4 regions of the Thalassolituus pacificus genome follow, and region 2 is predicted to be linked to each of the others. Evidence: predicted binding sites of a transcription regulator. Region 2 holds the regulator's gene; each other region holds the start of a gene.

Region 1 (8,009 bases), on a different contig from region 2:
TCGATGGTCGTGGCAATGCCTACACCACACTGTTTATCGACAGTCAGGTCGTGAAGTGGAATATGGCCGATGCGGTACGTGCCTATAACGGTGAGAATGTTAATTACATCAAGCAGAAACTGGATGTGCAGTATCAGCCGGGTCATATTCATGCCTCACTGTGTGAAACCAACGAAGCCGATGGCCAGTGGCTGGTTGCCTTATGCAAGTTCTCCAAAGACCGCTTCCTGCAGGTTGGCCCACTGCACCCGGAAAATGATCAGCTGATCGATATTTCCGGTGAAGAAATGAAACTGGTACACGATGGCCCGACTTTCGCAGAACCGCATGACTGCACCATGGCGCGCCGTGATCAGATCCGCACCCGGAAAATCTGGAAGCGGGATGATCCTTTCTTTGCCGGCACTGTTGCCATGGCAAAAAAAGATGGTATCAATCTGGAGACCGACAACAAGGTTATTCGCGATGGTAATAAAGTCCGGGTTTACATGACCTCCGTAGCGCCAGCCTATGGCATTAACGAGTTCAGGGTAAAGCAGGGCGATGAGGTTACCGTGATAGTCACCAATCTGGATCAGATAGAAGACGTTACTCATGGTTTCTGCATGGTTAATCATGGTGTATCGATGGAAATCAGCCCACAGCAAACTGCGTCAGTTACCTTTGTGGCCGACAAAGTGGGTATGCACTGGTACTACTGCAACTGGTTCTGCCATGCTCTGCATATGGAGATGGTAGGTCGAATGCTGGTTGAACCAGCCTGATTGGCTGGCGGCGGGCAGTGATGCCCGCCGCCCCTCCACAACTGCGGGACACTATGATCCTTTCTGTCTTTTTTTTACTGCTGCTGGCCAGTGCCGGTGCGCAGGCACAATATCAGACATTACCCCTGCAACCGCAGGGGGATATTCTGGTTTTACCCGCCGGTCACTATCAGGGGAATTTTCTGATTGATCAGCCCGGCCACATCCGCTGTGCAGCCAACGCCGTTATCGACGCCGGAGCGCAGGGCCATGCGGTGAAAATTATCGCCGCCGAAGTCAGCCTTGAAGGCTGCCATATTATTAACTGGGGACGTAATCTCACCGATATGGATTCAGCCATATTTGTTGCTGCCCGGGCCGACCATGTACGTCTGTTGAATAATCATCTGCAAGGGGCCGGATTCGGCATCTGGGCCGACACCAGCCAGCATATTGAAATCCACGGCAATCAGATCAGCGGCGATGACACTGTGCGCTCACAGGACCGTGGCAATGGCATTCATCTGTTTTCCGTCCGTCAGGCCAGTGTGACCGACAACGTTATCCGCCACACCCGGGATGGCATCTACATCGACACCTCCAACCACAACACACTGACCGGCAATGTACTGGAGGATTTGCGCTACGGCATTCACTATATGTTTTCCAATAACAATGTGGTGCATAACAACACGACCCGCCGTACCCGCACCGGTTATGCACTTATGCAAAGCCGTAGCCTGGATGTTCGTAACAATATTTCTGAAAATGACCAGAACTACGGCATCCTGATGAACTACATCACCTACTCCACCATCAGCAACAACAGAGTGCAGGGGGTGATTAGCGGAAGCACTGGTGACAGTATGATTCAGGGAGCTGAGGGTAAGGCGCTGTTTATGTACAACTCCGTATTCAACACCATCAGCCACAACTACTTTGCCGACAGTGTGATGGGTATTCACCTTACCGCCGGCTCTGAAGACAATAAAATCTTTGGCAATGCCTTTATCGCTAATCAACAGCAAGTTAAATATGTCGCAACCCGAACTCAGGAGTGGTCTGAAAATGGTCGCGGAAATTACTGGAGCGATTACCTTGGCTGGGATCGGAATAGCGATGATATCGGCGATCTTATTTACGAACCAAACGACAATATCGACCGCTTACTGTGGCTTTATCCACAAATGCGTTTATTGCTGAACAGCCCGGCCATTGAATTACTGCGCTGGGTACAGCAAGCGTTTCCGGTCGTTAAATCCCCTGGCGTGCGGGACAGCTTTCCCCTGATGCGCCCACCGCTGACAGAGGTCCCTTAAAATGAACCTGGTAGAACTTCAGAATGTCAGTCTTGCTTATGGCCGGATGGAGGTTATAAAAAACCTTTCTCTGCATCTGGCAGAAGGTGAAGTACTTGGTTTGTTCGGCCATAACGGTGCCGGCAAAACAACCACTATAAAAATGATCCTCGGTCTGCTCGCGCCCGGCAGCGGCCATGTTCAGGTATTTGGTAATACACCGGATCATACCGAAGTCCGTAAGCGGCTTGGTTATTTACCGGAAAACGTTATGTTTTATCCGCAATTAAGTGGACAGGAAACACTGACTTATTTTGCCCGTCTGAAAAGTGCAGATAACCATCAGGTCGGAGAATTACTGGAAAAAGTCGGGCTGACCCATGCCGCCACACGTAAAGTAAAAACCTATTCCAAAGGTATGCGTCAGCGCTTGGGTCTGGCTCAGGCACTGCTGGCAAATCCGCGTCTGTTATTACTGGACGAGCCGACCGTCGGTCTGGATCCGGTAGCCACGCAGGAACTTTATCAATTGCTGAACGAGCTGCGTCAGAACGGCACCGGCATTATTCTCTGTTCGCACGTATTACCCGGTGTTGAACCTTATATCAGCCGCGCCGCCATTCTTGCCGGCGGTCAGTTACAGGCCGTCGGTACCCTGAGTGAATTACGCCGTCAGGTAGCATTACCTACGCGCATTCGCCTTGGCAGCCTCTCGGAACCGGAGCACTGGCAAACCCGGTTATCCGGCCTCGGCTTCGATTCCCGCTGTATTGGCCGCGATGCTCTCGAAGTTTTAACTCACAATGGCGCCCGCCGGGAGTTACTTAACACCCTGATAAACAGCAGCGAAGCCGCCGATCTGGAAGTCTGCCCGCCGTCTCTCGACGATCTGTACCGCCATTTTGCGGTCGTTCCGGCACAGGAGAAATCGCAATGATGCAAGTCTGGAATATCGCCATTAAAGAGCTGAATGATGGCCTGCGTAACCGCTGGCTGCTGGCCATCAGCCTGCTGTTTGCCATTCTCGCTGCGGGCATTGCCTGGCTTGGCTCAGCCGCCGCTGGCCAGGTGGGTTTCAGCTCCATTCCGGCAACCATTGCCAGTCTGGCCAGCCTGGCAACGTTTCTGGTTCCGCTGATTGCTCTGCTGCTTGCTTACGATGCCATCGTGGGTGAAGAAGAAGGCGGAACCCTGCTGTTATTGCTGACCTACCCGCTCAGTCGCGGGCAGTTACTGCTGGGAAAGTTTATCGGTCACGGACTGATTCTTGCGCTCGCCACGTCTATTGGCTTTGGCAGTGCCGCCGTCGCCATTGCATTATTGGTCAGCGATCTGGATATCTGGCTTCTGATTCAATCGTTCTCACGGTTTATTTTTTCAGCCACGTTACTGGGCTGGGTATTCCTTGCTTTGGCTTATTTTCTCAGCAGCAAAGCCAGCGAAAAATCGACCGCAGCCGGCCTCGCTCTTGGCGTGTGGTTTTTGTTTGTGCTGGTGTTTGATCTCAGTCTGCTGGCACTGCTGGTCTTCAGTAAAGGACAGCTGAACCCTGACCTGCTGCCATGGCTTTTACTGCTTAATCCCACCGATATATTCCGGCAAATAAATCTGTCCGGTCTTGGCGACAGCAGTGCAATGAACGGGGTTATGGCCCTGGGGCAGGATTTACCCATCAGTAATCCTGGACTGTGGATCTCATTATTTATCTGGTTGATTTTCAGCCTGGGTATTGCTCATTTCACCTTACGCCGCCGTGCGATTTAATTTTAGAAAGGATAAGTTTATGAAAAAAGTATGCTCTTTCATTTCTGTTGTCACCCTGATGCTCAGTGCCTTGTTGGCCGGTTGCAGCCAGCCCACCAACAGTGAAACCACGAAGCGGTCACCTGTCGCCTTTCATTCCTCAGATGAATGCCACGTGTGTGGTATGGCCATCACCCGTTTTCCTGGCCCCAAGGGCGAGGCGATAACCGGCAACGGTAAAATCAGAAAATTCTGCTCATCCGCTGAAATGCTGCACTGGTGGCTGCAGCCTGAAAATCAGGTTCAGCAAATGACGTTATACGTTCACGATATGAGCCGCAGTGATTGGAACCAACCGGATGATGCACATCTGATTGATGCCATGCAGGCATTTTATGTTGTTGCTCCGGACATGGCAGGCGCGATGGGTACGCCAATTGCCAGTTTTGCGGATAAAGAAAACGCAGAGATATTTGCCTCTGACAGAAAGACCAGCGTGATGACATTCAGCCAGTTAAAAGACGCACTGCTGCAGCATCAGCAAATGATGGGCGACAACCATTCCGAAGATCACAGCATGCATCATTAAGGTAGGAATTATTATGGGAATAAGTCCATGGCAGTTACTGATCGTGCTGCTGATTGTACTTGTATTATTTGGCAGTAAACGGCTGCGCTCTCTGGGAGGTGATCTTGGTGGTGCGATCCGGGATTTTCGTAAAGCCGCCGACAAACAACCCGAGGATAGCGAACAATAGTCCTGATTCGGCACGGATGCCGGCAGGCAGCTTCTGCAAATATCTAAAAAGCTGCTATGCCGGCACAAAAGCAGAAAATAATCAGCTCGCCGGACGGAAAATACTGATGACCTCCGGATTACATTCCAGATAGGGCCCATCCATAAGATCAATACAGTAGGGAACAGCGGGAAAAACCGCATCCAGACACTGACGTATTGCTTTCGGCTTGCCCGGCAGATTAATAATTAATGATTGTTTTCTGAGTCCGGCAGTCTGGCGTGAAAGAATGGCCGTAGGCACATATTTTAAGGATTCCATACGCATCAGCTCACCGAACCCCGGCATCATACGATCACAGACCGCCTCGGTTGCCTCCGGCGTCACATCACGCAGAGCCGGCCCTGTACCTCCGGTAGTAATTACCAGACAGCATTTTTCCTCATCCACCAGCTCACACAGTGTTTCTTCAATCTGTGGACGCTCATCGGCGATCAGACGATAAACCGCTTCCCACTCACCGGATAAATATTCCGTTAATGTTTCACGGATAGCCTGGCCCGAAATATCTTCATAAATACCGGCACTGGCTCTGTCGCTGACCGTCAGAATGCCGATACGGATTTTTTTCTGCATGATAACTCCTGAAGTTTCCGGAAATTCAGTAACAGGGGTAAATATACAACGATATACCGCCGCTATCAGTTATTGTTATGCGGAAACCTGATGTGAACAATTAAGATTTTTCTTAAATCACTGAGAAATCCGTGCGAAGACGGGCCGATTCGCACCGGCCCTTCGCAGGTTTTATATTACTGGCAGCTGCCGCAGCAGTCTGAAGACGTTGCTTTAGGTGGGACAAACAGAAAATAATTTTCCAGCGTGATGTGCCGCATAAGATCATCCACCAGCGTCTGCAGGCCCAGATACAGCGAACGCCAGCTGTTACAGGCACCGGCCGGAACTTTCATATTATTGGTCAGACTGCACAGGCGGTTAATAGCTTCCAGATGTTCCAGATGCTCATCCTGCATCACATTAATAGGGCCATTCGGATAAATTCCCCCGGCCAGCATCGGAAACAGGATCTGCTCCTCTTTCATCATATGGCTTTCCAGCTCATGACTCATATCGCGCAACAGATCAGCCAGCCCGTGCGGACAACTTGAGGAATCGCCATGCACCCGTTCAACTTTGGCTGCCAGAAACATCAACTCCGGCAACTGCTCACGGTGACGGGCATGATACCGTTCCAGAATATGTCCAATCAGTTTCATACGGGGCTCCTTACCCCAGTTGATTGCCGACTCATCATAACGATGCTCTGTCATTTCAAGTTCAGCCAAACCCGCAACCACCTCTTCCGGATCAAGTCCCTTATGTTCCAGTGCCTGCTGCAAGCTCACCATGCCCTGATTGCAGAAATTAATATCCAGCTGACGTAACAAAGCAGAAGCACCGGGAATGGTTGTGGCAATATCACTCAGAGAACGATTCAGAATTTCCATAAACTCTCCTGATATATAAAGGTTTTGATTCAACAGAAGTGATCAGCAAGATGCAGGCCAGCCGCCAGAGCGCATACTTGCTGCCGGTCAACAGAGGGTGGGTATAAATAACCCGGATATTCCCTGTAAAATCTACACTTTGGTAAATACCACCAAGCACACACCAACACAGAGACTTCTCATGCCCGGACAACAGCTGCTTACGGAACTCATCAAAGATATGCCGGCCGGCGAACGCTTTGAGCATATCGTTAAAAGTATCCGCACCAGCTTTAACTGCGGCGCTGTCGTTCTGCTGCGATTGCAGGGTGAATATCTGCGCCCTGTCGCCGTCTCCGGTCTGGTTACCGAAGCGCATGGCCGTAAATTCAGTCTGGCTCAGCACCCACGCCTGTCGGCCGTTATGACCACCAGCCATGCCCTGCGCTTTCCGCCGGACAGCCCTCTCCCCGATCCCTATGACGGCCTGCTGGAGGCCCAGCCGGGGGAAGCATTGCCGGTACATGACTGCATGGGCACCAGCCTCTGGCTGAACGGTGAGCGCTGGGGTGCCCTGACCCTCGACTCTCTGACTCCGGGCACCTTTGATCAGAGCCGCATTGACGAGCTGGACAGCTATCGCCCGATACTGGAAACGGCCATCCGTATCAGCATGCTGGAAGAAGAAATACGCGGTCTGCGCCGGGTCCGGCTGGATGGTGCCGGCAATCTTGCGACTGGCACCGAAGCCGATAATGAAATCATCGGCAACAGCAGCCCTATCCGTCAGATAAAAAAAGAGTTGGATGTTGTTGCGGCTTCCGACCTGCCGGTATTGCTACTGGGAGAAACCGGCGTTGGTAAAGAAATTTTTGCCAGCTATACGCACCGGCTTTCGACACGCGCCGCACGGCCAATGGTATATATCAACTGTGCGGCACTGCCGGAACACCTCGCTGAAAGTGAATTATTCGGCCATGTTAAAGGCGCATTTTCCGGTGCTACCAGTGACCGCGCCGGGCGGTTTGAAACCGCAGATAAGAGCACACTCTTTCTTGATGAGGTCGGTGAATTACCGCTGCCGGTACAGGCCAAGCTGCTGAGGGTTTTGCAGAATGGTGAAATACAAAGACTGGGCAGCGATAAGACCCGCCATGTGGATGTCCGTATTCTGGCTGCGACCAACCGCAACCTGAAAGAGCAGATTACCGAAGGCGCATTCCGGGCCGATCTGTATCATCGCCTGTCTGTTTATCCTATCCCGATTCCTCCCCTGCGTGAGCGCGGGCAGGACATTCCTCTGCTGGCCGGGCATTTTCTGGAATTAAACCGCACCCGCTTAGGGTTGCGCAGCCTGCGCTTATCGGCCGATGCCGAGGCAGCACTGCAGACCTATCCATGGCCCGGAAATATCCGTGAGCTGGAGCATGTTATCAGCCGGGCAGCCATCAAGGCGCTGAGCCGGGGAGCACAACGGCACGATATTGTGACTCTGGATTGCCGTTCACTGGATCTTGAGCTGCCGACCTCCCGTCACCATGCACACGCAACAGGCGAAGACAGCAGTGATTCATTACTGAAAGCGGTGCAGGGAATGCCAATGAAAGAAGCCGTTAAATACTTTCAGCAGACTCTGGTTCTGCACGAACTGCAGCAACAGCAAGGCAGCTGGAGCAAAACCGCACGGGCTCTGGGTATGGACCCGAGTAATCTGCACAAGCTGGCACAGAAGCTCGGGCTTAAATAAACCGTACCGCTTTACTCAGGACTGAGCAGCGCAATCGGCACAGTCCGGGCGGCGAGTAATCCGCCATTCATGAAAGCGGCTGGCACGGGCATCAAACGACAGCAGCCGCCCACACAGAGACTCACCGGCAGCGCTCAGCAGCTTCAGGGCTTCCACCGCCTGTAACGTACCGATAACTCCTACCAGAGGCGACAGCACGCCACTCTCACTGCAATTACGCTGGTCCGGCTGCACATCCGGATACAGGCAACGGT
Region 2 (8,009 bases):
AGCCTATGCTGCCGTTATTGCTGGTCTTATTATTTTGGTATGGAGTGCTGACAAGTTTGTTATTGGCGCTGCTGCTTCCGCCCGCCGCCTTGGCATGTCTCCGCTGGTTGTAGGCCTGACCATTGTTGCCATGGGCACCTCCGCACCGGAGATGTTCGTATCGGCCGTAGCCTCCCTCGACGGCGCCGGCAACCTGGCCATTGGTAACGCCCTCGGCTCCAACATCACTAACATTGCCCTGGTACTGGGTATCACCGCTCTCATCAGCCCGATCCCGCTGCAAAAGAAGCTGCTGAAAAAAGAACTGCCGTTGCTCATCCTGATCAGCATTATTGGTGGCCTGACACTGGCCGACCTTGAACTGAACATGACCGATGCCATCATTTTATTTGGTTCAATGGCGGTCGCGCTGTATCTGATGTTTCTTGATACCAGCGAATCCGGTGAAGCCATTGTTGATGAAGACGAAGCCGCCGAAATCGAAAACACCCCCATGCGCATCGCACTGTTCTGGCTGGTAGCCGGACTGGTCGCACTGATGTTCAGCTCCAAGCTACTGGTCTGGGGTGCAACCGAAATTGCCCGCGCTTATGGTGTCAGCGATTTAATCATCGGCCTGACCATCGTTGCCATCGGCACCAGCTTGCCCGAATTGGCGGCCTCGGTTGCCAGTGCACTCAAAGGCCACCACGACATTGCCATCGGCAACGTTATTGGCTCCAACATTTTCAACCTGCTCACCGTTATGCCGATTCCTGGTTTACTGGCTGTGACCGTGGTTGATCCACTGGCGCTGTACCGCGACTACGCGGTTATGATGGCGCTGACCCTCGCCCTGTTGGTTCTGTTTTTAATCAGTTATCGTAAGGGCTATCTTGGACGTTTCGCCGGTCTGTTCCTGACCACCAGCTACGCTGGCTATCTGGCATCTCTGTTTTTTATGGCTAACTCATGACCACTGATATGAATTTTGATTTTCTGCAATCTGCCCGCCGCACCATTAAACTGGAGCAGGAGGCCATTGCTCAGCTGGAAGGTCGCCTGACCGATGATTTTGCCACCGCCTGCCAGTTAATTCTGAACTGCAAAGGGCGCGTTGTAGTCACCGGCATGGGCAAGTCCGGTCATATTGGCAACAAGATGGCGGCGACACTGGCCAGCACCGGCACCCCGGCTTTTTTTGTACACCCGGGTGAAGCCAGCCACGGCGATATGGGCATGATTCAGCCTTCTGATGTTGTGATTGCCCTGTCTAATTCCGGCGAAACCGGCGAAGTAACCAGCCTGCTGCCACTGCTGAAACGCCTCGGCACCGCGCTGATCAGCATGACCGGCAATCCGGAATCCACCCTCGGCCGTGCCGCAAATGCGCACCTGAATACCGGAGTGAATCAGGAAGCCTGTCCGCTGAACCTGGCACCAACCTCCTCCACCACCTGTGCTCTGGTCATGGGGGATGCACTGGCCGTTGCGCTGCTGGAAGCCCGTGGCTTTACCGCCGAAGATTTCGCTTTCTCCCATCCGGGCGGCTCACTTGGCCGTCGTCTGCTGCTTAAAGTAGAAGACATCATGCACGGTGGCAGCCAGATTCCGGTAGTAACGTCTGCGGCAACGCTGTCAGAAGCACTGTTGGTGGTAACGTCCAAAGGCCTGGGCATGACCACAGTGCAGGACAACGGCAAGCTGAGCGGTATTTTCACCGATGGCGATTTACGCCGCGCGATTGATAACGGTGTCGACATCCACACCGCCACCATGGCCGATGTTATGACCGTCGGCGGTAAAACCACCACGCCGGGCACCCTTGCGGCCGAAGCGCTGAAGCTGATGGAAGACAACAAAATCAACGCCCTGGTGGTTAAAGATGGCGACCAAACCGTTGGCGTAATCAATATGCATGATCTGTTACGCGCAGGCGTTATCTGATGCGCAAGCGCTATCTGCTGCTGCTGCTGACCCTGTTTTTTGGTCTGGCCCTGCTGGCAGTCGATCGCTACACCCAGGAACAGGCTCCTGCCCTGAGCGAACAACAGAACCATGAGCCGGATTACTATGGTGAAGGTCTGTATAACCGCCAGTACGACAACAGTGGCAAGCTGCAACAAACCTTTGTTGCCGCCCGCTCAACGCATTATCCGCAAACCAAAAGTACCTTATTTGCCGAGCCACTGCTGATGTCCGCCGATGATGAAGGCCAGACCTGGCAGGTGAATGCCCTCGAAGGAACGATGCTGGATGACGAACAATCGCTGCGTCTTGTTGGTCAGGTAGAAATCCGTCCGCTGAACCCCACCCAACCCAGCGACGACATACTGGTTGAGACCAGCACACTGACCTATCACAGCCGCCAGCAGCTGGCCGAAACCGACCAGCCGGTAATCATTACCAGCCCCCAAACCCGTATTAACGCAACCGGTATGACACTGGATATCGCGCGCCAGCGCATGGAATTCAAATCACAGGTGGATACCCGCTATGTTCCGCAATAATCACCGCCTTCTGGCCAGCTTGTTTCTCCTGTGCAGTGTGCCCGTCGCGCAGGCCCTGCCCGACGACTGGCAACAGGAGATGACCATTCTTTCTGAACGCGCCGAACTTGACCGCAAAGCGGGCGTGGTGATCTACGAAGGCAATGTTGTTCTGACTCAGGGCACGCTGCGCATTGAATCAGACCGCTTACTGATTATCCGCACCAACGACACGCTGGAAGAAGCCGTTGCCGAAGGCAGCACAGACAATCCGGCGCGCTATCAGCAACAGGTTAATGCCGGCAAACCGCTGACCAAAGCCCATGGCACGCGCATTCATTACTTTGCCCAGCAGCGTGAAATCAAAGTTCAGGGTAACGCCCAGCTGCAACAGGATGGCAACCAATTCAGCGGCGAGAACATTCTCTACGACATGACCAAAGAAACGGTCACGGCCAGTGGCGGTACGAATACCACCGGTCAGCCTGCTGGCGACGGCGAGAAGCAACGCATCAAAGTGGTTATCCAGCCGCAGGCTCCTGCCCAAGAGTCACAGCCACCGGCCACCGGCAACGCGGCCAATAACGGCACTGACAACAGTACATTTAACGATACTCCTGCGCAGGAACAGCCATGAAAACGCTGAAAGCCGAAAACCTGGCAAAAAGCTATAACGGCCGGGAAGTCGTTAAAGATGTCTCTATGTCGGTGCACAGCGGCCAGATTGTCGGTTTACTCGGCCCTAACGGTGCCGGTAAAACCACCTGTTTTTATATGATTGTGAATCTGGTGCAGGCCGACAAAGGCCGTATCAAAATCGATGACGAAGATATCAGCCATCTGCCGATGCACGGCCGGGCGCAAAAGGGCATTGGCTACCTGCCGCAGGAAGCCTCCATTTTCCGCAAATTGAGTGTCGCCGATAATATCCTCGCCATTCTGGAAACGCGCAAAGACCTCAACCGCGCGCAGCGTCTGGAAAAGCTGGAAGATCTGCTCAATGAGTTTCATATTCAGCACATCCGCAGCAGCCTGGGCATGTCGCTGTCTGGTGGTGAGCGCCGCCGCGTAGAGATTGCCCGCGCACTGGCCGCAGAGCCGTCGTTTATTCTGCTCGATGAGCCCTTCGCCGGGGTTGACCCAATTTCTGTAGCTGACATCATGGACATCATCCGCCAGCTTAAAGCGCGGGGAATTGGCGTACTGATTACCGACCACAACGTACGTGAAACTCTGGCTATCTGTGAGAAAGCCTATATTGTCGGAGGCGGCCACATTATTGCCGAAGGCACCCCCGAGCAGGTACTCGCCAGCGAGCAGGTACGTAAAGTGTATCTGGGCGAGGATTTCCGCCTGTGATGGCGACCCTGGCAGCCAGGACGCTGCTGATGATTCAGCGCAAAGGAATATGCACAAAAGATTCCAAGGTTTACCGCTTGGCGTATAATGCACAGACTATGCCGATACTGAGTGATTACTGAACTTTTATGAAAGCGTCTCTTCAGTTAAAGATGGGTCAGCACCTGACCATGACCCCTCAGTTGCAACAAGCCATCCGCCTGCTTCAGCTGTCCACCCTTGATCTGCAGCAGGAGATTCAGGAAGCCCTCGATTCCAACCCGATGCTCGAAGTGGAAGAGCACGAGCACGATGATCTGCCCGACCTGTCACGCAACAGCGATCACGACACCACCACCAGCAACGAAGTCAGCAGTCAGGATGACAGCCACAACGACACGCCGGAGCTGGACGAACAGTGGTCGCAAGAGCAATTACCTGACGACCTGCCCGTCGACAGTCAGTGGGAAGATACCTACCAGACCACCGCCAGCGTTGCCTCCGGCAGCAGCAGTAACGCCATCGACGACGATTTCGATTACGACTCGCGTCACGCCAGCACCGAAGATCTGCAGGATCATCTGCTGTGGCAACTGAACCTGACCCCCATGTCCGACACCGACCGTGAAATCGCCCTGATGCTGATCGACGGCGTCGATGACGACGGCTACCTGCACACCACTGTCGAAGACATTCTGGAAAGCATGGACCCCGCACTGGACGTCGAAGAAGACGAAGTGATGGCCGTACTGCATCGTCTGCAACAATTTGATCCGGCCGGTGCTTTTGCCCGCGACCTGCGTGAATGCCTGATGCTGCAATTACAGCAGCTGCCAGCCGAAACCCCGTGGCTGAGCGAAGCCAAAATGGTGATCCGCGATTATATCGAGCTGCTCGGCAGCAAAGATTACCCAACGCTGATGCGCAAAACCAAGTTGCGTGAAGATGACCTCAAAGCCGTCCTGCGTCTGATCAAAGAACTGAACCCTAAGCCGGGCTCCGGCATCAGCGCCGAACAGGCCGAATACGTGGTACCGGATGTTCTGGTGCGCAATATCCGCGACGAATGGCGGGTTGAGCTGAACCCCGATATTGCGCCAAAACTGCGCGTTAATGCCGATTACGCCTCACTGGTGCGCCGTTCTGATAACAGCACCGACAACGCCTTCTTGCGTGATCACCTGCAGGAAGCCCGCTGGTTTATCAAAAGCCTGCAAAGCCGTAATGAAACCCTGCTGAAAGTGGCCACCAAAATCGTTGAATATCAGATTGAGTTTTTCGAACAGGGCGAAGAGGCCATGAAGCCACTGGTTCTGCATGATATTGCCGAAGCCGTTGGCATGCACGAATCCACTATTTCCCGTGTGACGACGCAGAAATACATGCATACACCACGCGGAATCTTCGAACTGAAGTACTTTTTCTCCAGCCATGTCAGCACCGATGGCGGCGGCGAATGTTCCTCCACCGCAATCCGTGCCATGATTAAAAAACTGATTGCCGAAGAAAACACCCGCAAACCGCTGAGCGACAACAAAATCGCGGCGGTACTGGGGGATAAAGGCATTCAGGTGGCGCGGCGTACGGTGGCCAAATACCGTGAAGCCATGATGATTCCGCCATCGAATGAACGTAAACAATTGATTTGAAAAACAACAAGCCAGCAACAAGGAGTTGGACATGAAGATTAATATCAGCGGTCACCACGTTGACGTTACCGAATCTCTGCAAACTTACGTAGACGAAAAAATGTCCAAGCTGGGACGCCACTTTGACAACATTACCAACGGCCAGGTCACCCTGACCGTGATCAAAGAGCGCATGATTGCCGAAGCCACCATCCACGTCAGTGGTGCCGATCTGCATGCCAGCGCCGAAAACGACGATATGTACGCCGCTATTGATCAGATGACCGACAAACTCGACCGTCAGGTACTGAAACACAAAGAAAAACTGGTGGCGCGGCAACACGGACAAGGCTGATTAATGGACATTCGCATCGAGGATATCCTCACACCGGAACGCACTCTGATTGATGCCCCGGTTTCCAGTAAAAAGAAGTTGCTGGAGTACCTGGCAGGTTTTATCGCTGAGCAACTCAGCGATAGTTCCGCCGACGATATTTACGAGCGATTACTCAGCCGTGAACGCCTGGGCAGTACCGGGATTGGCGAAGGCATCGCCATTCCCCACTGCCGCCTGAAACAATGTGACCAGGCGATGGGCGTACTGCTGCGACTGATGGAACCTGTGGATTACGATGCCATCGACCGCCAGCCGGTCGATCTGGTCTTCGCCCTGCTGGTACCGGAAGAAGCCACCGAACAACATCTGCAGGTATTAGCGATGCTGGCGCGGAATTTCAGCGAGCCAGCCTACCGCGAAGCCCTGCGTAAAGCGCCGGATGCACAGCAATTTTATCAGCGGGCATTAAGCGAATACTGAACATAAGGCGGGTCTGATCAAGCTCAGGCAAACGCAACAACAGAGGAGCAAGGCATGCGTTTAGTCGTCATCAGCGGCCGCTCAGGCTCTGGTAAATCCAGTGCCTTGCACGTGCTGGAAGACCTTGGCTTCTATTGCATCGATAACCTGCCGGTTGCATTGCTGCCGGCACTGGCCCGTCAGACCGAAATCGAAGAAAAGCTGGCCAAGGTTGCGGTCAGCGTTGACGCCCGCAACCTGCCCCACGCATTCGATAACATCCATGACGTTCTGCATCAGTTACCCAGTGCAGAATATCAGCTCGACGTGGTGTATCTCGACGCCAGCGAAGAAGTGCTGTTGCAGCGCTTCAGCTCCACCCGGCGTAAGCACCCACTAACCAGTAAAAGCGTTTCCCTGGCCGAAGCCATCGATAAAGAGCGCCTGCTGCTGGAACCCATTGCCAACCTGGCCGACCTGACCCTGGATACCACCAACATGTCGGTGCATGAACTGCGCAGCCTGATCAAACTCCGGGTCGCAGATAAAACCAGCAACGATATCGCCATCCTGTTTGAATCCTTCGGTTTTAAACACGGCATTCCGATCGACGCCGATTACGTCTTCGACGTGCGCAACCTGCCCAACCCCTACTGGGACCCGGCCCTGCGGGGATTCACCGGACGCGATCAGCAGATCATCGACTTTCTCGGTAACGAGCCTCAGGTGCAGCACATGCAGCAGGATATCAGCGGCTTTATTCAGCGCTGGCTACCTGCGTTTGTCGATGCCAACCGCAGCTATATGACCATTGCCATCGGCTGTACCGGCGGCCAGCACCGTTCCGTTTACCTGTCCGAGCAACTTAAGGCAGAATTTTGTCATCATTACAGCAATGTTCAGGTTCGCCACCGCGAATTGGGCAGCGCCGACTCTCATCAGGATTGATACGGATGACCAGCATAGAAATCACCATCATTAATAAGCTTGGCCTGCACGCCCGCGCTGCCGCCAAGCTGGTGTCAACGGCCACGGCCTACTCTTGCCAGGTTAAAGTCGGCTATCCTGACCGCATGGTCGATGGCAAGAGCATTATGGCGGTTATGATGCTGGCCGCCAGCAAGGGCACCAACATCCACATCCACGCCGAAGGTCAGGATGCCGAACATGCGCTGGCGGCATTGACGGATCTGATTAACCGTCGTTTTGACGAAGAAGAATAACGCCGTAAAACAATCTTCTACGCGCAATTCTGCGAGTAGTTTCGTGGTATCAGAGGCCTAATCAGGCTAGAATCTGAGCATTCAACCATCCCCTGAACCGAGCGACGCATGGCACAGCAGACCGAAAAGGCTAAAGCCAAGTTACACAGCCTGACCGCCGCGCTGGAAAGTGGTGCGCTGGCGCAGGTGCGTCGCATCCTGAATTCAGGCCTGGCTCCGGTTGATATCGCCCACCTGATCGAATCCTCTCCGCCTAAAGCCCGTAAACTGCTGTGGGAACTGGTCGACAAGGAACTCGAAGGCGAGGTCATGCAGAACCTCAGTGAGGAGCTGCAAAGCCACTTTCTGAGTGACATGAGTGCCGAAGAAGTTGTCGATCTGACCGCTGACCTCGACACCGATGACGTGGCCGACATGCTGCAACAGCTGCCGGAACGCGTTACTCAGGAAGTTCTGGAGTCGATGGACCACCAGGACAGGGCCCGCCTCGAGGCGGTTCTGGGCTATCCGGAGGACAGTGCCGGTGGTCTGATGAACACCGATACCGTGACCATCC
Region 3 (8,009 bases), on a different contig from region 2:
CCACCTCACCGGGGTTGTGCATCACCTGTGGCAGCAATGCCTGCAGCTGCGCGCGTTCCAGTGGATCGCTCAGCAGTTGTTGTATGGTTTTTTTGTCTCTGGCCTGCTTGGTTATGCTGGCAAAATCAATCTGGCTGGGGTCTCGCGAGACCTGAATCGCACCCTCATGATCAAAAAACAGATTGCTGATGCCGGCTTCGGTCTGGCTGACGACCTGTTCGATAAAGGTCGTGAGGTCGAGGCCGCTGCCGACCACGCCGAGGATTTTATCGCCGTCACGCAGCAGGACATCAATCCACAGTTTGGTGACGCCCAGCGGAATATCCGGATTTACATTCAGGTGAATATCACGGTTCTGTTCGATGATGCTGTAAAACCAGCGGTCATTCGGGTTATCCGCGTGCAGGGTGTAGCGGTATTCGGCACCGGCAAACTCGTTATTGGCATTGTTATGGTAATAATCGCCGGATTCTCGCAGGGCGACAAAATAGCTCTGGTCGGCAAAGTTATGACGGAAATTCTCCATCTCGGCCAGTGCCTGAGCTTTCAGGGTCTTATCGTCGGGCGCGCGTGCCCAGGCGCGCAATACCTGTGAATCGGCAAACTGCCGGGCCAGAGTAACTTCGCGGATGATGGGTTGCAGGGTACGGGTTTTTTCCAGTTTTACCTGGGTTTCAAAGTGGCGCAGCGCCCATTCCTGCATCACCCCCAGCGCAATCTGTTGAGTCAGTAACCACAGACCAGCGCCGGTCAGCGCGATCAGGATCGTGGTCAGCAGCAGAAAACGGGGACGAAGGTTCATGTGGCTTCCTGATTCATTAATGCATAAAGAATAGGCGTTAACAGAGCGAAGGTAATGTTATGGATATAACTGGTTACAAATTTCCGGCAGACAGAAACAGCGTAACCGATGCCAGAGGCTAAAGTGATACGTAAGACTGTGTAATAGGATTGCAGCCATTTATTCGGATCAGAACAACATTCCACTGCTGGGCCATGATGCCAGTGCTCTGCGTTCAAAGCGTCTGCTGCAGATTACCAGCCTGACGCTGCTGGGCCTGCTGCTGGCCGCGTTTGTCGCCACCGGGCAAACGCAGCTGACGGTACTGGTTGGCTGTGCCGTGCTGGTGCTGGCCGGCTGGTTTGCTCATCAGCAGAAGCCGGGTATTGCCGCCAATATTCTTCTCTGGGCGCTGACGACTATGTTATCGGTGCTGGCCTGGCACTCCGGTGGCGTGCGCGATATGGCGGTGCTGGGGTATCCCGGCGTGCTGATTTTTGCCGCTATTCTCGGCAATGTGCGGCTGTTTTCGGGGTTGTTGTTGTTTATTGTCGGTTACTGCTCGCTGATGGCCGCGCTTACCATTACCGGTTACTTCCATCCCTTTTTGCCAGACGTTGAGTTCAAGCATCTGGTGTTTACCGATGTTATTTTGTTGATTACCGGCTTTAGTGTGTATTTGTTATTGAGAGATCAGCGCCGCTTAATGCGTGGCTTACGCGAAGAGAATCAGCGGGTACGCAACAGTCAGCAAACCATTGCCCGGCTGGCCAGTCAGGATCAGCTGACGGGGTTATCCAATCGCCGTTTTGCTGAAGAATCCTATACCCGTTTGTATCAGCGTTGTTTGCGTGATGAGCATCCGCTGGCGGTGTTTTTTCTTGATCTGGATAATTTCAAACCGGTGAACGATTCACTCGGCCATGCAGCGGGGGATTTATTGCTGCAGCAACTCTCGGGTCGGCTGCAGGCAATCAGTCGCGCAGAGGATGTACTGTGTCGTTTTGGCGGAGATGAATTCCTGATGATGGTGGCACTGGATGGTGAGGAAGAGCAGCTGACCACCATCGCGCAAAACATTAAAGCCGCCGCCACGACGCCGTTTTTTATTATGCAGACGCAGATCGAAATCTCCGGTTCGGTGGGCATTGCGCTGGCGCCTGAACATGGCACCGAATTTAACACGCTGTGCAAATATGCCGATCTGGCGATGTATCAGGCCAAGCATGAAGGCCGCAGCGTGTACCGTGTTTATAACGACGATATGGGCCGCGCCAATATCGATAAATTCAATCTGATGACGCAAATCCGTCAGGCACTTAAAGACAAACAATTCCGCCTGTTTTACCAACCGAAAATGGATATTCGCAGCGGCCGGGTTTGTGGTGTTGAAGCATTAATCCGCTGGCCACAGCCTGATGGTTCGTATATTGCGCCGGACGATTTTATTCCGCTGGCTGAAAGCAGCGGTGTCATTGCCGATATTGGTCACTGGGTGTTACAGGAAGCTTGCGAAGCCTGTATGCGCTGGCGTCAACAAGGGCATGGCAGCGTGGGTGTGGCGGTGAATTTATCCTATGTGCAGTTCCGCGATGGCTCGCTGGAGCGCAGCGTACAGCAGGTGTTGCGCCAGTCCGGGTTGCCTTCATCGGCGCTGGAGCTGGAATTAACCGAGTCAATGTTAATTGGCGAAGGTGATGACATCAGCCGCCAGCTGAGCGCCATTCATCAGATGGGCGTATCATTTTCGATTGATGATTTTGGTACCGGTTATTCCAACCTCGGGTATCTGCGCCGCTTTAATGCTTCACGGCTGAAAATCGATAAATCCTTTATTACCGATCTGGGTGTATCGCAGCGTGACGAACCACTGGTGCGCGCCATTATTCAGATGGCGGCGAGCCTGGGACTGCATTCCGTGGCTGAGGGGGTAGAAGACGAAGCAACGCTGAATCTGTTAAGACAGTTAGGTTGTGATGAAGCGCAGGGCTATTTTTGGTCGCGGGCATTGCCTGAGCATGAATTTATCGCATGGCTGAAACAGCATAATGCTATCTCGGAGCTGCCGCATTCCTCAGAATTGTGACAGACTCGGGTCCTCTTAATCATTGGCCGGAGTCTGCGTGAAACGACGTATTTTACTGAAAACAGCGGTTGCTGTTCCTGTGGTTCTGGCAGGTGGTGGTGCTGGTATCAGTGCTGTTGCCGCAGGGAAAGAATACAACCTGTCTTCATTATTTGAGGAATTGCAGGCGCTGGATGGTCAGCACTTGCGCAGTGGTACCTCATGGTCGGTCAGTGAAGTTTTTCAGCACTGCGCGCAAAGTATCCGCGGTTCCATGGATGGTTATCCGCAGCATTATTCCCCCGTGTTTAAACATACCGCCGGCAGCGCGGCGCTGGCGGTATTCCGCGCCAGTGGAGCTATGCGCCATAACCTGACAGAGGGCCTGCCCGGCATGCCGGTCGCCGATGCCTCTGTTGAGCAGAATGCTGCACTGCACATGTTGTTGGCTGCGCTGCAGGATTTTAACGCTTATCAGGGCGCGCTTGCCCCTCATTTTGCCTACGGTGAGTTAGATAAGTCAGCTTATGCTGCCGCGCATTGGCTACATATCCGCAATCATCTGCAGCAGATATTCCCCGCCTGAATCTTTTTATCCAGCGATAAACACAATGGGGTGAAATATTATTTTTGCCCCGTTCTGATGCATGATTTTTTTAACTTTGCGCTCAAAAGGCGCGTGATATTCCCGCTGTCATTCCTGTTTTTTCCGACCATCTGTTGCAGAAATCCCGTAATCACGGGGCTGCGGACTGTTTTCAGGCATGTTTTTATAAACTGGCACGTCTATCGCTCTGTCACTTGTATACAAGGTTGAACACATTGGCAGTGCTATGAGCGACATCACATCAGAAATATCAGGAAAATCATTATTCGGCTGGAGTCTGAATGACTGGGGTAAAGCGTATCGCAACGGTGGCAATGCCAGCGCATTACTGAGTGCATTACTGGCGGAAGTGCGTCAGCAGGAAAGTACGGCCGGATCTTTAAACACCGGCAGCGTTTGGATTGAGCTGGCCAGCGAGCAACAACTGGGCGCGCAGTTAATTCAGCTGCAGCAATTACTGGATGCCGCCGATGGTGATATGCAGGCACTGCCGTTATACGGCGTTCCATTTGCGGTTAAAGACAATATCGACGTCGCCGGATTTTCGACAACCGCAGCCTGTCCGGAATTTGCTTATGAGCCGCAGGCAGATGCAACCGTGGTTCGCCTGTTGCGTAACGCCGGTGCCATTGTATTAGGCAAAACCAATCTCGATCAGTTTGCCACCGGGCTGGTGGGCACCCGTTCACCTTATGGTGCGGTGACCAATCCATTTAATGAAGAATATATCAGCGGTGGTTCCAGCTCTGGTTCAGCCGTTGCGGTTGCGCGCGGTTATGTACCTTTTTCATTGGGGACCGATACCGCAGGTTCGGGCCGGATTCCGGCTGGCTTTAATAACATTGTCGGGCTGAAAGGCAGTAAAGGCGCCCTCAGCACTCAAGGGGTCGTACCGGCCTGCCGCAGTCTGGATTGTGTGTCTGTTTTTGCTTTAAACGCCCTCGATGCCGAACGTATTTTTGCACTGGCTGCACAGTTTGATGAGCTGGATGCGTATTCCCGCCGGGTGGGCATTTCACCATTAAAAACCATTCGTCGTCTGGCGGTGCCAGCCGAGATGCCATGGTTTGGTGATGATAGACAGCAAGCTGCTTTTACTGCGGCTCTGGCGAAAGCAGAAAGTCTGGGCTTTGAATTAATCCGCACCGATTTCTCGCCCTTGTATGAGTTGGCGGCGTTGTTGTATCAGGGCCCCTGGGTGGCTGAACGTTATGCTGCCGTGGGTGAATTTATTCAGCAGGATTCCGCCGGAATTAATCCGGTGGTGAAAAATATTATTGCCGGAGGTAATAACGGCACAGCGGTTCAGGCCTTTAATGCTGAGTACCGGCGCATGGAACTGCTGCGGGAAATTCAGCAGTTATTTCAGGGCTTTGATGCGCTGTTTGTTCCGACCGCACCCTGCTTTCCGACCCTCGCAGAGGTTGCAGAGGAGCCTGTTAAGGTTAACAGCCAGCTGGGTACGTATACCAATTTTGTCAATCTGGCCGATTTATGCGCCATCGCTTTACCGGCTGAATTACGCAGCGATGGATTACCGTTTGGCATCACAGTGATTGCGCCGGCTTTCAGCGAACCGGCGCTGGCGGCTTTTGCGGCACACTGGCAGGCGGCGCTGCGTTTACCACAAGCGCCGGTGTTATTGGGTGCGTGCGAGGATGACTCTGTCGTGGTTGCGGTGGTCGGCGCTCATTTAACCGGTATGCCGTTGAATCATCAGCTCACCAGCCGTCATGCAGTATTGCTGGAGCAAACACTGAGCGCAGAAAAATACCAGCTTTACGCCCTCGCCAATACGGTGCCACCTAAACCGGGCCTGGTGCGCGTTAATGATGCATTACTGAATAGTGGCTCCGAAAAAGGGCATGAAATTATCGTCGAGCTGTGGCGTATGGATGCTGCCGCTTTCGGCAGTTTTGTTGAAGAAATTCCTCAGCCATTAGGTATCGGTACGTTGGAATTAGCCGATGGCCGTTTGGTTAAAGGCTTTATCTGTGAGCCTGAAGCGGTCGCCACCGCGACTCATATCAGTGAGTTTGGCGGCTGGCGCGCATACATCGCTCAGCTGAAATCCCAGGCCGGAAATTAAGCGTGTATCCGCCGTATCCAACGGATGCTGAAGAAAAGAAACGCCCACTGAATTTGGCCGAACGGATTTACCAACAATTGAAAAACAATATATTCGATTTTCAGTTACTGCCCGGTGATCGTTTCAGCGAAAACGAAATAGCCCGGCGAATGCAGGCCAGCCGAACACCGGTTCGGGAAGCGCTTTACCGGTTGGAGCGGGATGGTTTTGTACAGGTGCATTTCCGCAGTGGCTGGCAGGTCCGGCCCTTTGATTTCCGCCACTTTGAAGATTTATACGACGTCCGCACCCTGCTCGAAATCGCAGCGGTAAAACGTCTGTGCGGGCATATTAATATTAAAGAGCAACTGGCCGGTTTGATTACTCTTTGGTGCTGTCAGGAAAACCAGCGCCTGAATGACAGCGCGCTGCTGGCAGAGATGGATGAAGACTTTCATTTTGCTTTACTGGCGCTCAGCGGCAACCAGGAAATGGCGGCGATTCATCGCACGGTGTGCGAGCGTCTGCGCATTATCCGCCGGCTGGATTTTACCCAGGAAGGACGTATCGCAGCGACCTATGATGAGCATGCTCATCTTCTGAATTTAATGCTGAACAGGCAGACCGAAGACGCTGCGGATTTTCTCAGTCGTCATATTGAAATCAGTAAAAATACTGTGCGCCATATTACGCTGCATCGCATTCAATCGGCCAAGAGTCGTTACAACATCAATATCAGAACCGATAACTGATTTATCCGCTCTGCACCAATGCAGTGAATATTCAGAAGTAGTTGGGCAATAACAGTGCGTGAATTTATGACAATGGCAATTTATTTCGGCCTTTGGCCTTTTTTTGTCTGAAAATGCTTATAAAACAAATATTTATAAGTTGGTACAGGCTTTGCTCTACAGGAGATGCTAACTCATAAATGGAGCTGATCAGCAGTAATCGGACTCCGGATAAAATCAAAGTACATTAAGGACGGACTCAAGATGAAAAAACTGGGATTGAATACGCTGTCAAAAGCAACCAAGGTACTGGCGATGACCACTCTGGCCGCTGGCATCAGCCTGGCCAACGCCGCCGACACGATTAAAGTCGGTGTGCTGCATTCACTGTCCGGCACTATGGCTATTTCAGAAACCACACTGAAAGACACCGTACTGATGATGGTTGAAGAGCAGAATAAAAAAGGCGGTCTGCTGGGTAAGCAACTGGAAGCTGTAGTGGTCGACCCTGCCTCTAACTGGCCTTTATTTGCGGAAAAAACCCGTGAGCTGCTGGAGAAAGATAAGGTCGATGTGATTTTCGGCTGCTGGACTTCTGTTTCCCGTAAGTCTGTTTTACCTGTTGTAGAAGAGCTGAACGGTCTGCTGTTCTACCCGGTTCAGTATGAAGGCGAAGAGTCTTCTAAAAATGTTTTCTATACCGGTGCGGCGCCTAACCAGCAGGCCATTCCTGCGGTAGATTACCTGATGAATGATGTCGGCGTTAAGCGCTGGGTTCTGGCCGGTACCGACTACGTTTATCCACGCACCACCAATAAAATTCTGGAAAGTTACCTGAAGTCTAAGGGCGTTGCCGCTAAAGACATCATGATTAACTACACACCGTTTGGTCATTCCGATTGGCAGACCATTGTTTCTGACATTAAAAAATTCGGCAGCGCCGGAACTAAAACCGCGGTCGTTTCTACCATTAACGGCGATGCCAACGTTCCTTTCTATAAAGAATTAGCCAACCAGGGCGTCAGTGCAGAAGACATTCCGGTAGTTGCCTTCTCGGTAGGTGAAGAAGAACTGTCTGGTTTCGATACCAAGCCTCTGGTTGGTCACCTGGCCGCCTGGAATTACTTTATGAGTGCTGACGGTAAAGAGAATGATGCCTTTATCAAACAATGGCACACCTTTACCAGAGACGATAAGCGCGTAACCAACGACCCGATGGAAGCGACCTATATCGGCTTCAATATGTGGACTAAGGCGGTAGAAAAAGCAGGCACGGCCGATGTCAGCAAAGTACAGGATGCCATGATCGGTATTTCTGTGCCTAACCTGACCGGCGGTATGGCGGTGATGAATAAAAACCACCACTTGTCCAAACCGGTTCTGATTGGCGAAATTCAGGAAGATGGCCAATTCGATATCGTATGGCAAACCGAGGGTGTTGTTCCGGGGGATGCCTGGACGGACTTCCTGCCTGAAAGCAAAAACCTCATCTCTGACTGGACGGCTCCAATCAGCTGCGGCAACTACAACACAGCCACTAAAACCTGTGGCGGCGCAGTAGCCGCCGAGTAAGCCTGACCCACTGCACGTTTGCCGGCGTTGCGATAACGCTGCGCAGACGTGCAGTTCCTCTCCAACAGGATGTTCCCATGTTCACACTATTCAGACGTGTTGTTCTCTCCGTCTTATTGTTAAATTTCAGCCCCTTTTTGCTGGCCGATGATGCTGCGGCTAATGCTCCGGGCAATGTTCCGGGC
Region 4 (8,009 bases), on a different contig from region 2:
GTGCGAACATCAATGCCGCGGTTAAGCAGTTCTTTTTCGAGTAATGCCGACGCTGTGGCATCCATCTGGCGGTTCATTAACACAGGATTACGATGCAGCAGAGTTACCTGAATGCTGTGGCTGCGCAGACCCGTGGCGGCTTCTACACCCAACAATCCGGCACCAATCACGGTGGCGTGTTGTATATCCGGCAAGCGTACAAGCATCGTGTCAACATCGCGCAGACTGCGGAAACCAACCACATTACTCGCATCTGAACCGGGAATATCAGGCACAAAGGAACGGGAGCCGGTAGCGAATATCAGCGCATCATAAGAAAAGCGGTCGCCACCAGAACAGATTACCTGCTGCTTTTGTTTATCAATCTGTTCAACATTCTGATTCAGATAAACAGCAATACGCCGGCTCTGATACCAGTCTTTATCATGCGGCGTAATGGCATTTAACGTTGTTTCGCCGGCCAGTAATGGTGAGAGCATAATGCGGTTGTAATGGGCCACAGGTTCATCGCTAAGAACCTGAACGGCACTGAACGGATGATCTTCGCCCAGTTGCTCCAGCACACGGTTAGCCGCGAGGCCATTGCCAATAATCACCAGTATGTTTGCCGCCATGTATATCTCCTGTTATCTGGCAGATGGCGGTACCGTAAGGGCACCGCCATATTGCTTTAAGACTGAGTGTTAAGGCTGACGCTTAATCAGAATTTTGCTTCCAGCCACAGCCAGGCTTTGGCGCTGTCGGTGCCGGTATCTCCGGCGCTGTAGGTGGCGTATTTCACACCGGCGCTGTAATGCTCAGCAAAGTTTTTAGCGACGAGAAAATTAACCTCACTGCCTTTATCGTCATTGCCTTCGTCAGCGCTGTAGTCATGATACATGGCCAGTAATTTGATACCGGCAACGGCTCCGGCGGCTTTAATGTAGGTATCACTCAGACCATCGGCCGGAGTGGCCAGAAATTTGTCTGCCCAGCCATTAAAAGCGTGTTTGGTGGCTAACGGGGTCTGGAATCCATAGGCGCCGTCATCGCTTCCGAGGGTTTCATTACCCAGTGCGAGAGTAATGCCGGACAACACCACGCCGCCTTCCAGGGCATAATAACTGGCATCAAAATCATCGCTGGACTGGGTAGCAAATTCTGCGCTGTAGATCAGGCTAAGATCATTGACGGCCGTTTTTCCGGCAAAGCGCGCACCGTAGGTATCCAGCTTGGCGTCGCTGTCGTCATCCTTTAATAAATAGGCGTAACCGGTCAGGTTTCCGGCTTTGAGTCCGGAGTAGGTGGCATTAAGTAAATGGCTGGTAACGTCGGCATCAAATTTACGCAGAATACCGTTCACCTGATCGATGTAAGCGTACTGGAGATTCAGATCACCGGTTTTATAGCTTGCTTTTAGCGCATCAAACGTTTGCTCATTCTGACGCCAGCCGACATTACCGACGAAGCGGGCGTTATCGAGAATAATACGCTGACGACCGGCTACAAGGCTGAAGCCATCTTTGCTGTAGCTGATCTGAGCACGGTTGATTTCGGTGTTCTCCGGATCGGCGACGGTATCATAATCGGTATTTTCCGGAGCATAGTCGTTGATGACAGCGCGTACATCTTCAATTTCGTACAGCACTTTAAAGCCGTTAAAATCGGCTGTTTCATAACCCAGGCGTGAACGCAGGGTAAGGGCGGTCGCTGAATCTTTATCGGTGGCATCGTCATCATCCGCGCTTTCATAACGCAGGCGAAGATCGGCAATAACATCCCCTTGTTTCAGCGTGTCAGTAATGCTGCTTTCTGCCAGCGCACTCTGACTGAATACTATCTGGCTTGCGGCCAAACCCAGGGCTGCAGCGATCAGGCTTTTTCTCATTTCCATTATGTGTTCTCCGGTATGTGATAATTCAGGCGGTTTTCAATGTATTGAGTTTTTCCTGCTCCGGCCCATGGGCATCAGCTTGTCCGGCCGGGGTGTTTATCGCGCGGGTTTCATTCTTTTCTTTTATTGTTGTTTGTTCTGCCGGAGCGCTGCTTTGGGCAGCAGTCTGGCTGTCATCGGTTTTACGCTGTTTTTCATAGAGGAAACTCAGCACCTGATGGCGGTAATGGTTATAGCGTGGATCATCGGCTAACTGCAGGCGGTTACGCGGACGTTCCAGATTAATGTCCAGAATTTCACCGATGGTGGCGGCGGGGCCGTTGGTCATCATAACGATGCGGTCAGACAGTAAGACCGCTTCATCGACATCATGGGTAATCATAATGACGGTGTTATTCAGCGCTTTCTGAATGTCCATTAATGAATCCTGAAGGTGGGCGCGGGTCAGGGCGTCGAGCGCACCAAAAGGCTCGTCCATTAATAACACCTGAGGCTCCATCGCCAGTGCCCGGGCGATACCCACGCGTTGCTTCATGCCACCGGAAATTTCATCCGGACGTTTATGCATGGCGTGGGTCATATGCACCAGCTCCAGATTGTGCTCAATCCAGGCTTTCATTTCGGCTTTGGATTTTTTGCCACGGAATACCTGTTTTACTGCCAGCTCGACATTTTCATAAGCACTGAGCCAGGGCAGCAGAGAATGGTTCTGAAAAACCACCGCACGTTCAGGGCCGGGCTCGTTTACTTCTTTGCCCTTCAGAACTACGCCGCCTTCGGTGGCCTGCAGCAGACCGGCAACAATATTCAGCACGGTGGATTTGCCGCAGCCGGAGTGGCCGATCAGTGAAATATATTCGCCCTTATTGATTTTAAGGTCGACATTCTGCAATGCGCGGAAACTGCCTTTTTCGGTGCTGAATTCAATACCTACCTGAGTCAGTTCGAGTAATGGGTTCATAATATTCTCCGGTTCTCAGCGTAAGGTGGCGGATTTATCCCAGGACACCATGCGCTGCAGCAGCAACATCATGCGGTCAAGGGCGAAGCCGATTAAGCCGATGGTAATAACCGCGACCATAATTCGGCCGAGGGAATTTGAGCTGCCGTTCTGGAATTCGTCCCAGACGAATTTTCCAAGACCGGGGTTTTGTGCCAGCATTTCCGCAGCAATCAGCACCATCCAGGCGATACTCAGCGACAGACGAAGACCGGTAAACATCATCGGAATAGCGGCAGGTAACACAATTTTCCGTACATGAGTCAGCCAGCTTAAACGCAGTACCTGACTGACATTTTTTAGATCCTGAGAAATAGAGGCGACGCCCACGGCGGTATTAATAACGGTTGGCCACAGGCAGCAGAGCATGACGGTAATCATGGAAGTGACAAATGACTTTGCCACGAGCGGGTCATCGCTGACATAGACAGCACTGACCACCATAGTGACCAGCGGCAGCCAGGCCAGAGGCGATACCGGTTTGAAAATCTGAATCACCGGATTAAATGCCGAGTACAGGTTGGCACTTAAACCAATAACAATACCCAGCGGAATGGCGATCAGTGAGGCAATCAGAAAACCGCTCAGAACCGTGATCAGGCTGGTGCCAATCTGATCAACGTAGGTTGGTTTTCCGGTATAGTCGCGGATTTTTACGACATAGTCCGGGTCCTGTGCCAGGCGTTCAGTGTTACGTTCATGCTGGCGCTGGTAGAACGCTGCGGCTTTTTCACGTTCGGTAATATGTTCGCTGATCAGGGTTTTACTCTGGCTCAGAACATCGGCCGGTCCGGGGAATTTTCCCAGCGACGTGTCAATGCTTGATGCGGACGCATGCCAGATCATTAAAAACACCAGAATCCCTGCCAGAGGAATGCCGATGGCTTTGGCAATAATTCTCAGGTTCTGGCTGCGGTTTTCTCCCTGAGCGGCTTTAATCATCGGTTCCAGCCAGCTTATTTTGCTTAATGTTTGGGTCAGGGCAATGCTCATAGGATCTCCTTGACGGATTCAGTTGACTGCACAATGTCGATGAATGTGTGATGATTGTCCGGCTGTTTTAGTCCGGCTGTTTTAGTCCGGCTGTTTTAGTCCGGCTGTTTTAGTCCGGCTGTTTTAGTCCGGCTGTTTTAACAGCCGGCTTATTCCCTGTGTTACAGCTTTTGCTCACCTTTCAGGCCGATAGCAAGCTTCTGCAGGTAAGCATTCGGTTGCTGACCGTCATAGGTGATGTTGTCGATAAATTCGCTTTGAGGAGCACGGAAGCCGCTTTCATTGCTGAAGTCAGGGAAGTCTTTGGTATTGGCTTTACCCTCAGCTATTAAAGCTTTTGCGGCTTCGGCATAGATATCCGGGCGATACACTTTTTTGGCGATGTCTTTGTACCAGTCATCCGGTTTAGCTTCGGCAATCTGTCCCCAGCGGCGCATCTGTGTCAGATACCAGATGGCATCGGAGTAATACGGGTAGGTGGCGTTGTAGCGGAAAAAGACATTGAAATCCGGTACAGAGCGCTTATCGCCTTTTTCATATTCGAAAGTACCGGTCATAGAGTTAGCGATCACTTTGTAATCGGCACCCACATACTGTGGCTTAGCAAGGATTTTTACCGCCTCTTCACGGTTGGCATTATTATTTTCATCAAGCCAGGCGGCAGCGCGGATCAGTGCTTTGACCACACGCTTGTGAGTGTTCGGATACTTTTCTGCCCAGGTTTTGCTGACGCCAAATACTTTTTCCGGATTATTTTTCCAGATTTCATAGTCGGTAATAACCGGTACGCCAATACCCTTAAAGACGGCTTGCTGATTCCAGGGTTCGCCTACGCAATAACCATAAATCGTACCGGCTTCCATGGTTGCCGGCATTTGTGGTGGCGGTGTCACCGAAAGCAGGGCATCAGCATTCAGCTGGCCGGAGGTATCACCTTTTGCCGGAGCGTAATAACCCGGGTTAATACCGCCAGCTGCCAGCCAGTAGCGTAACTCGTAGTTGTGGGTGGATACCGGAAAAACCATGCCCATATTAAATGGCTTACCCTGGGCTTTGTATTTTTCTATAACAGGTTTCAGGTAATCGGCTTTAATCGGGTGTACGGGTTTCCCTTCAGCATCCTTGGGGATAAAGGGTTTCATTTGCTGCCAGACATCATTGGAAACGGTAATGGCGTTACCGTTTAAATCCATACTGAAGGCGGTAATGATATCGGCTTTGGTGCCAAATCCTATGGTTGCCCCCAATGGCTGACCCGCGAGCATATGGGCGCCATCCAGCTGGCCATCAATCACACGGTCGAGTAATACTTTCCAGTTTGCCTGTGCTTCAAGGGTGACATACAAGCCTTCGTCCTCAAAGAAACCCTTTTCATAGGCAATAGCCAGCGGTGCCATATCGGTTAATTTAATAAAACCGAATTTCAGTTCTTCTTTTTCCGGATAATCATCAGCATGACTGAGTGGTATCGATAATGCCGATAAACCACTGGCCAGACCTGTGGTCAGAATCAATGCACTTTTTATCAGTGTGCGGCGCAGAGTGTTCAGTCCTTGCATGGTCTTCCCCTTTCTTGGCAACAAAAAAAAAGGCGCCACAACGGTTGCCCGTTGTAAGCGCCTTTGCTGTTAAAATGTGTCAGTACGTTTACCCGCCATTGGGTATGCACTGAATAAGAAATTCAGAATAGGTATTGCCAGAAGCGTGCCAGAGTTTTCGGACAATGTCCGTCTATGGCGTTTTTAACGCATTTTAATCCGCTAACTTCCTGTTTTTATTTGGGTTGCAATCAACCCTAAGGTTTTTAAAAGCAGTTGTCAGGAATAAAAAAATCCCTGCGTTGTTACGGCAAGGATTTTTTTTGCTCTGCTGAAGAGCAGGTTATGCGCTGGTGCTGCGACTTGGTGCAGTGCACAACCTGATTTAAAGAAGCTCGGTCATGCTTAATAAACCGGCAGCAACATCCACCAGACGGCGGTTCTGATTCATCGCCATACTGCGTAATAACGCATAGGCTTCCTGTTCGCTCATCTGGCGGCGCTGAATCAGTTCACGTTTGGCGCGGTCAATCAGTTTGCGCTCATGCAGTTCGGTACGGGCGGCATCCAGTTCATCATTCAGGCTTTTTAAGCGTTGGCCCTGAGCTTCGATTAATTCGACCACCGGCTTACTGACGTTATGCACCATATCGTCATCAGGGCCGCTGAGGGTATGGTCTGATTCATGCCCGGCGGACTGTGAATGGCTGACGTACAGAGCAAAAGAGGGAACATCGTCGAAGGCCCCGCGTTGCAGATCATGCCCTTGCTGGTCAGGACCTGAAGCGGCTTCACGTACGGCCAGAATGCGTTGCTGACTGTGGGACAGCAGCTGGGTTTCCAGTACTTCTTCGACATACTTGATCGCATCCAGTCGTTCAGAGCAGCAGATAAACCAGCGCACATCATAATCGGCAGCTGCCAGTGACTGCGGGCCGGCGGTCAGGGCCAGACGGCGCAGGCGTTCAAATTCGAGCTGGAATTCACCGCGCTGAACCTGTTCCCAGGCGCTCAGAGCTTCGTCACTGGCGTAGTCGGTAAATATATGGAAACAGCGATCCTGGCGGTCGATTAATTGTGTCAGGCGCTGACGCAGGCCGGGGTCAAATTCATGAGCGGAAAATCCGGCAGCACCACAGGCGCGCTCCTGTCCGGCCAGCTCTTTGCCCTGCATTAAATTAAACATGGCGACGAGAATGCGCGCGGTGATTTCATCGGCCGCGTTGCCTGCGGCCTCGAACACCACAGCCAGCAAGCTCTGAATCATTTCGGAATAGGCTTTAATAGCAACGGTGGTGTTGAATTTCAGCTGTTCAACATCCTGCCGCAGTTGTGGCAATCGTTCGAGACTGTGCAGGGCATAACCCAGACGGCGAAACCAGCGTGCGGGAAAAGCATGCTGCCCGTGCTCTGGCAGTAAGTTGGCCAGGGCTTTATGAAACAGCGCCAGCTGCTCATTGCTGCTGTGCCACTGCTGTTGCAGTTCCTGCTGGCAGCGCAGGCCGGCACTGCCGAGAAAGCGGTTGGACAATCCGCGTTCGTACTGCAGCTGATGCAACAGATTGCTGATGGCAATCACCAGCTGGCCGGTGCGGGCAAATTGCTCAAGCTCCTGTATTTCCTGTTGCTGACCAAGGTTCAGAAAATAGGCAACGCTGTGAAGATCCTGCACGGAAATGAATCCTTCTTTGCAAATAAATAAGGGCTTTGCTCAGCGTTGGTGCAAGATGAATACCAGCTGTTAAATATTGTTTAATAAAAAGGAGCAGTTAACGGTTGTGCAGTCGTTGATCAGATTAACGTTGTGTTATCGGCTTTGTGGACAGGAATAAACGTTTAAACCCGATAGTGTTAAGGGCTGACGTCGGTTGGTTGCGCAGTAAAGCGGCAGAGCGATATAAAATCGCTCTGTTCTGGTGCAAAAGTTGTCGGTGGCTATGGCCGCCTGTTTTATTAGTGTTACAGGGCGTGGTTCAGCCGCTGGCACAGTCCTGCGCGGGCAGGGTATCAATCCAGGCGCGTATTAAAGCCACGGCGTCGTCATCGGCGACACTGCGCCCTATCGGCGGCATGCGGTCGGCTGCACCGTTTAATTCCATGCGCAGAGGCAGGCTGGATTCATCACCACGGCCGGGCCAGATATCAAAACCACCACCACGCCAGCCATGGGCTGAGTTACAGACGCCGTGGGTGTAGTCGATAGCGCTGCGCCAGTATTCCAGCCTTAAGCCGGAAAGAGCGGCGGCGCCGTTATCGTTGTGGCAGTGCGCGCAGTTAATATCCAGATAAGCTTTGGCGCGTTGTTGCAGCGGTGCCGATGTATCGCGCCAGTCAGGGGCATACGGATGTTCACCCGCCGGTAAGGTAATAATGCCCAGCGATTGCCAGTATTGCAGTTGATTAATAGCCTGGCTGTTGACCTCAATGGTCTGGTTCAGGTGGCGGATTTTCAGCCCAATGGGCACAAAACTGAGCTGCTCATTAATTTTAACCTGATGACAGTTCTGGCAGCGCAACAGAGAAGGGGACTCATAGGTCAGATTCAGCATTTCACCGTTATGGCTGAAGCTGACAGGGGTCTGACTTCCGGATATTGCCAGGCGGG

The links. The regulator sigma-54, encoded in region 2, starts transcription at its own class of promoters, with help from an activator protein. The targets are predictions, from matches to a motif close to TGGCACNNNNNTTGCTNT.
Region 1: the regulator sigma-54 is predicted to act here: its motif matches at 6,072-6,089, upstream of ytfE (iron-sulfur cluster repair protein YtfE).
Region 3: the regulator sigma-54 is predicted to act here: its motif matches at 3,625-3,642, upstream of atzF (allophanate hydrolase).
Region 4: the regulator sigma-54 is predicted to act here: its motif matches at 5,559-5,576, upstream of NYR02_RS17810 (CmpA/NrtA family ABC transporter substrate-binding protein).

What each region holds. Positions count from the first base shown of each region.
Region 1 is NZ_JAOANI010000015.1:73,350-81,358, forward strand. It holds gene nosZ (TAT-dependent nitrous-oxide reductase) at 1-764, shown strand, start outside; gene NYR02_RS07500 (nitrous oxide reductase family maturation protein NosD) at 818-2,062, shown strand; gene NYR02_RS07505 (ABC transporter ATP-binding protein) at 2,064-2,978, shown strand; gene NYR02_RS07510 (ABC transporter permease) at 2,975-3,805, shown strand; gene NYR02_RS07515 (nitrous oxide reductase accessory protein NosL) at 3,825-4,373, shown strand; gene tatA (twin-arginine translocase TatA/TatE family subunit) at 4,387-4,542, shown strand; gene mog (molybdopterin adenylyltransferase) at 4,624-5,157, opposite strand; gene ytfE (iron-sulfur cluster repair protein YtfE) at 5,334-6,029, opposite strand; gene norR (nitric oxide reductase transcriptional regulator NorR) at 6,211-7,755, shown strand; gene NYR02_RS07540 (HesA/MoeB/ThiF family protein) at 7,771-8,009, opposite strand, start outside.
Region 2 is NZ_JAOANI010000028.1:45,757-53,765, reverse strand. It holds gene NYR02_RS14870 (calcium/sodium antiporter) at 1-955, shown strand, start outside; gene NYR02_RS14865 (KpsF/GutQ family sugar-phosphate isomerase) at 952-1,926, shown strand; gene lptC (LPS export ABC transporter periplasmic protein LptC) at 1,926-2,489, shown strand; gene lptA (lipopolysaccharide transport periplasmic protein LptA) at 2,476-3,105, shown strand; gene lptB (LPS export ABC transporter ATP-binding protein) at 3,102-3,827, shown strand; gene NYR02_RS14845 (RNA polymerase factor sigma-54) at 3,956-5,455, shown strand; gene hpf (ribosome hibernation-promoting factor, HPF/YfiA family) at 5,487-5,789, shown strand; gene ptsN (PTS IIA-like nitrogen regulatory protein PtsN) at 5,793-6,251, shown strand; gene rapZ (RNase adapter RapZ) at 6,306-7,178, shown strand; gene NYR02_RS14825 (HPr family phosphocarrier protein) at 7,184-7,453, shown strand; gene mgtE (magnesium transporter) at 7,562-8,009, shown strand, end outside.
Region 3 is NZ_JAOANI010000015.1:629,523-637,531, forward strand. It holds gene NYR02_RS10010 (sensor domain-containing diguanylate cyclase) at 1-802, opposite strand, end outside; gene NYR02_RS10015 (hypothetical protein) at 1,017-1,151, opposite strand; gene NYR02_RS10020 (putative bifunctional diguanylate cyclase/phosphodiesterase) at 1,122-2,867, shown strand; gene NYR02_RS10025 (DUF1569 domain-containing protein) at 2,905-3,432, shown strand; gene atzF (allophanate hydrolase) at 3,680-5,542, shown strand; gene NYR02_RS10035 (GntR family transcriptional regulator) at 5,545-6,273, shown strand; gene urtA (urea ABC transporter substrate-binding protein) at 6,568-7,824, shown strand; gene urtB (urea ABC transporter permease subunit UrtB) at 7,902-8,009, shown strand, end outside.
Region 4 is NZ_JAOANI010000029.1:8,691-16,699, reverse strand. It holds gene NYR02_RS17830 (NAD(P)/FAD-dependent oxidoreductase) at 1-614, opposite strand, end outside; gene NYR02_RS17825 (alginate export family protein) at 701-1,873, opposite strand; gene NYR02_RS17820 (ABC transporter ATP-binding protein) at 1,899-2,834, opposite strand; gene NYR02_RS17815 (ABC transporter permease) at 2,850-3,866, opposite strand; gene NYR02_RS17810 (CmpA/NrtA family ABC transporter substrate-binding protein) at 4,028-5,425, opposite strand; gene NYR02_RS17805 (nitrate- and nitrite sensing domain-containing protein) at 5,790-7,076, opposite strand; gene NYR02_RS17800 (hypothetical protein) at 7,378-8,009, opposite strand, start outside.